2 regions of the Lacrimispora sphenoides JCM 1415 genome follow, and region 2 is predicted to be linked to the other one. Evidence: a T-box and tRNA genes for the amino acid it is inferred to sense, from the RefSeq annotation. Region 2 holds a T-box; the other holds one or more tRNA genes.

Region 1 (2,475 bases), 780 kb from region 2:
GGATATCCGATTTTTGATAGAAGTACAAAGCCTTTGACTTTAACCGAATGCGGAAAAAAATATATTAAATCCGTGGAGGAAATGCTCTTTATTGAAAGTGAGTTTTACAATTTTGTAAATGACTGGGGAGATTTAAAAATTGGAGAGCTGATCTTAGGAGGAAGCAGTCTTTTTTCTTCATGGGTACTGCCCCCTTTAATGGGCGAATTTACAAAACGTTTTCCAATGGTTAAGGTAGAGCTGATTGAAGAGAGCACAGCAGAGTTGGCATCGTATCTTCAGAACGGCAGAATTGATTTGATGATTGATAATTGTTCTCTGGACAAGGGAATATTTGATAACAGTATATACAAGGAAGAACATTTGCTTCTGGCTGTACCGAAAACCTTTGAAATTAATCGAAAAGCAGAGCAGTACCAGGTTCCGGTGCAGCTGATTCTTGACGGCTCCTTTTTGGAAGAAAAGATTAAGCCAGTACCGCTGAAACTATTTGAAAAGGAACCATTTATCATGCTGAAACCAGAGAACGACACAAGGAAGCGCGCGATGGAAATTCTGCAGGAGCGTGACATTACTCCAGATATAGTATTTGAGCTTGACCAACAGCTTACTTCTTACAATATAACTTGTTCGGGAATGGGAATATCCTTTATCAGTGACACTCTGATCGCACAGGTTCTCTCCCATCCGAATGTTGTTTATTATAAGATCGAAAGTAATTTTTGCCGTCGGAACCTATATTTCTATTGGAAGACGGGGAGACGTTTCACCCGGGCAATGGAGGAGTTTTTGAAGATTGCGGGGAGTAGTCAAAAAATGAATGAAAGGGCATCCTATTAATTTAGTTTTTTCTTATTTTAGACAACAAAAAACCTTGTACTCCATAACAGTGTACAAGGTTTTTCTCATCATGCCGGCGACCGGAATCGAACCGGTACGGGAGGTAAGTCCCGCAGGATTTTAAGTCCTGTGCGTCTGCCTGTTCCGCCACGCCGGCATTCTCATATACCGTTTTTGTTCTTTACAACGGTACGGACTGGGTGGAGAAGGATTCGAACCTTCGAAGTCGTCGACAACAGATTTACAGTCTGCCCCCTTTGGCCGCTCGGGAACCCACCCATGCTCTTTTATTAAGCAAGCGAGTGTTATTTTATCACAGGGACATTAAAAAATCAAGGTTTTTTTAGAAAAATAAAATTTCTATTCCCGTTCAGCTACCAGCAAAACAGAGCTTGTTCCCGGCATGGAGACAAGCACCTGACCGTCTTTCACCTCATAAGGAATTTTACCTACATTATACCCGTTTTCATAGGTCAGCATGTACCGGGACATGATTTCCCCGTCCTCCATTCCCAACTGCCATACAGGGATCCCGATCTGCCGTTCTTCCGGAAGATTGTTGACCGCCACGGCGCAAATGCTGTCCTTTAAGAAACGCCCATAAGAAATAAGGTGTCTCCCGGCCAGAAGCTGTTTTAAGGACCCAAGGCGCAATGCCGGTATGCTGTGATGAAGTCCGGTCATATACCGGTGAAACTCGATCAGTTCTAAATCCTCCCGGCCCCAGGGATAGGTTCTCCGGTTATCCGGATCCGTCCACCCGCAGACACCCGCCTCGTCTCCGTAATAAATTGTGGGAGCGCCGGGCCAGGTCATCTGGATCATAACCGCTTCCCTGAAAATTCCATTGTTAATACCCTGAGAGGCTGCTTCCGGGCCCAGAGTGGAAGTCCGTCCCACCCGGCCGTTGGTTCTGGTCATAAAACGGGAATGATCATGATTTGACAGCTCATTCATGGCCACCTGTATGGATCCTGTCATCATGCGGCTCATATGGTAATTCATGGACTTAAAGAAACTTTCCCCATCTCCGAACAGATTGGGGTTTCTTTCGTCGCTGTGCTTTTCCATGCCTGTCAAAAACCAGGTTACAGGCTCCATGAAAGCATCATAGTTCATGACCGTATCCCACTGGTCCCCCTGGAGCCAGCTGGACGGGTCCCCGTAATGCTCAGCAAGCACAATAGCCTCCGGATTGGCCTCCTTTACCGCCTTGCGGAAGTCTCTCCAGAACTTATGGTTGTATTCGCTGCTGTGTCCTAAATCTGCCGCAACATCAAGCCGCCATCCATCTACATTGTAGGGTGGCGATACCCACTTTCTGGCGATCTGCAGGATATACTCATACAAAGTCCTGGAGTCCTCATAATTCAGCTTTGGAAGGGTTGCATGGCCCCACCAGCCGTCGTAGGAACCATTATAAGGCCAGGCTTCTTCGTCGTAAAATTTAAAAAACGTCCGGTATGGGCTGTCCTTTGACACATAGGCTCCCGGCTCGTACGTTCCGGACATCTCATAGAGCCGTTCTCCATCCAGCCATTTATTAAAAGAACCGCAATGATTAAATACCCCATCCAGGATGACCCTCATCCCTCGTTTGTGCACCTCTTTAACAAACCGGGCGAAAAATTCATT
Region 2 (2,475 bases):
TTTATTACTTTACAACTATTCTTACAAATTTTTTCTTACCGCGTTTTACGATCATCCCATCTCCGGAAAACTGTTCTTTTGCAAAAACAGCTTTCACATCGGAAACAGTTTCGCCTTCTACGGTTACTCCTCCCTGTTCCACATTGCGTCTTGCTTCGGAACGGGTAGGAGCCAGACCGGATTTCTGAAGAATGGCCAGGATGTCAATGTTTCCGTCCGTAAAATCTGCCTCTTCCAGCTCACAGGTCGGCATATCTGCCGCATTGCCGCCGGTAAACAGCGCTCTGGCACTCTCTCTTGCTCTTTCCGCTTCTTCTTCCCCATGAACCAGATTGGTCAGCTCATAGGCAAGGATTTCTTTTGCTTCATTTAACTGGCTGCCTTCCCAGCTGTCCATCTCGTTAATCTGCTCGATGGGAAGGAAGGTAAGCATACGCAGGCATTTTAACACATCTGCATCGGCAATGTTTCTCCAGTACTGGAAAAAGTCAAAAGGAGTCGTCTTTTCCGGATCAAGCCATACAGCGCCGGACTGGGTTTTACCCATCTTGTTTCCCTCGGAATTTAATAACAGGGTGATGGTCATTGCATGAGCATCTTTTCCCAGCTTACGGCGGATCAGCTCTGTACCGCCAAGCATATTGCTCCACTGGTCATCTCCTCCAAACTGCATGTTGCAGCCGTAACGGTTGAACAGCTCATAGAAGTCAAAGCTCTGCATGATCATGTAGTTGAATTCCAGGAAGCTTAAGCCTTTTTCCATACGCTGCTTATAGCATTCCGCGGTCAGCATGCGGTTGACGGAAAAATGGGGACCAACCTCTCTGAGGAAATCAATGTAATTTAAGTTAAGAAGCCAGTCTGCATTATTAACCATAAGAGCCTTTCCTTCGGAAAAATCGATAAAACGGCTCATCTGCTTTTTAAAGCAGTCACAGTTATGCTGAATCGTTTCCACTGTCATCACCTGCCGAAGGTCGCTTCTTCCGGAAGGATCTCCAACCATACCGGTTCCGCCTCCGATCAGGGCGATGGGCTTATTGCCTGCCTCCTGAAGGCGCTTCATTAAGCACAGGGCCATAAAATGACCTACGTGAAGGCTGTCGGCCGTGGGATCAAATCCGATGTAGAATATGGCTTTTCCTTCATTTACCATTTTGCTGATTTCTTCTTCATTCGTCACCTGGGCAATCAGGCCGCGGGCTTTCAATTCGTCATAAATTTTCATCATTATTCTCCTTTTTCATAAAAATAAGCCCCGTCCTATCAAAAGGACGAGGCTGAAGTCTCGTGTTACCACCTTAAGTTTATAAACAGCTCACGCTGTTTACCTCTTTGAGTACCTGATGCGATACTCTAGCACAATAACGGGTGCGGGAATCCGTCGCAGCCTACTTGGCATCTTAGCCGTTTGGTGCGAAGCTCAAAGATGTATTCGCAATCCGTATTCCACGCGCCTCTCATCTGCCGGCTGCTTTCTGTGTGGTACATCGTACTGCTACTTGTTCTTATCAACGCTTTTACTTGTTTATGAAGTTATTGACTAGTATATGTTGTTTTGTTTTATTTGTCAAGAGTGGTTTTTTTATTTTTTATCTGTCCGGACATGATCCTATTTTACCCAGGCTCCATTCTCATTAACCCGGTATCCGTCTGGCGTAATCGTATTCATCAGGCATTCTCCTGACTGATTCAGATAATACCATTTGTCATGGACTTTGATCCAGCCCACCGCCATAGATCCGTCAAGGTTCATGTAATACCATGTTCCGTTCCACATCACCCAGTCTGTTTTCATTGCACCGTTCTGGTCCATAAAATACCAGATTCCGCCGACTACATTCCAGCCGGTAGCCATGTGGCCGGTCAGTCCAAAATAGTACCATGTTCCGTTTACCTTTACCCACTCTTCCTTCGGATACGATCCATCCTGTCTTTGGAAGCGCCAGCCTTCTCCATCCTTTTTCCAGCTTCCCTTTGTCTCATCAGACCGGTCTTTTATGCCATAGTCTCTGTCTGAGTCAGAACCGCCGCCGGTATTCTTTCCCGGCTCTGGTTTTGGCTCCGGCTCCGGTTTTGGCTCCGGCTCCGGTTTTGGCTCCGGTTCAGGCTTAGGTTCCGGTTCTGGCTCCGGTTCCGGATCGTTGATTCCCGGCAGATCCGCACCTGCACCTGCCATCCTTATGACACTACCCTCTGCCGGACGAAGGAAATCGCCGAATACGATTCTTCCATTAACTCTGCTAAAGCACTCCGCCGGATTTAGGGAAAGGAAGTTATCGGCTGTTATGGCATTCATTCCTTTCTGATAAAAATAATTATTGCTTATTTCTCTGGCTGCAATTTTATCATCGTATACTTTATCAAGGGAGGCACTGTAGGATGCGGTACGATATGATACATTATTTACCACAGTGCCGTCGGCTGTTAAATTTCCGTCTGAATCTGTCTTATAAGGACTTGGGCGCATGATGA

Evidence for each region. The T-box of region 2 lies ahead of tyrS (tyrosine--tRNA ligase). A T-box ahead of a tRNA ligase gene usually reads a tRNA of that ligase, here a tRNA-Tyr.
Region 1: it encodes a tRNA-Tyr, which carries the amino acid that the T-box ahead of tyrS (tyrosine--tRNA ligase) is inferred to sense. The anticodon was not compared.

The regions. Positions count from the first base shown of each region.
Region 1 covers NZ_LT630003.1:4,101,986-4,104,460, forward strand. The annotation lists gene BMX69_RS18600 (LysR family transcriptional regulator) at 1-840, shown strand, start outside; tRNA gene BMX69_RS18605 (tRNA-Leu) at 912-997, opposite strand; tRNA gene BMX69_RS18610 (tRNA-Tyr) at 1,038-1,119, opposite strand; gene BMX69_RS18615 (glycoside hydrolase family 13 protein) at 1,201-2,475, opposite strand, start outside.
Region 2 covers NZ_LT630003.1:3,324,476-3,326,950, forward strand. The annotation lists gene tyrS (tyrosine--tRNA ligase) at 5-1,228, opposite strand; T-box leader at 1,268-1,524, opposite strand; gene BMX69_RS15010 (fibronectin type III domain-containing protein) at 1,613-2,475, opposite strand, start outside.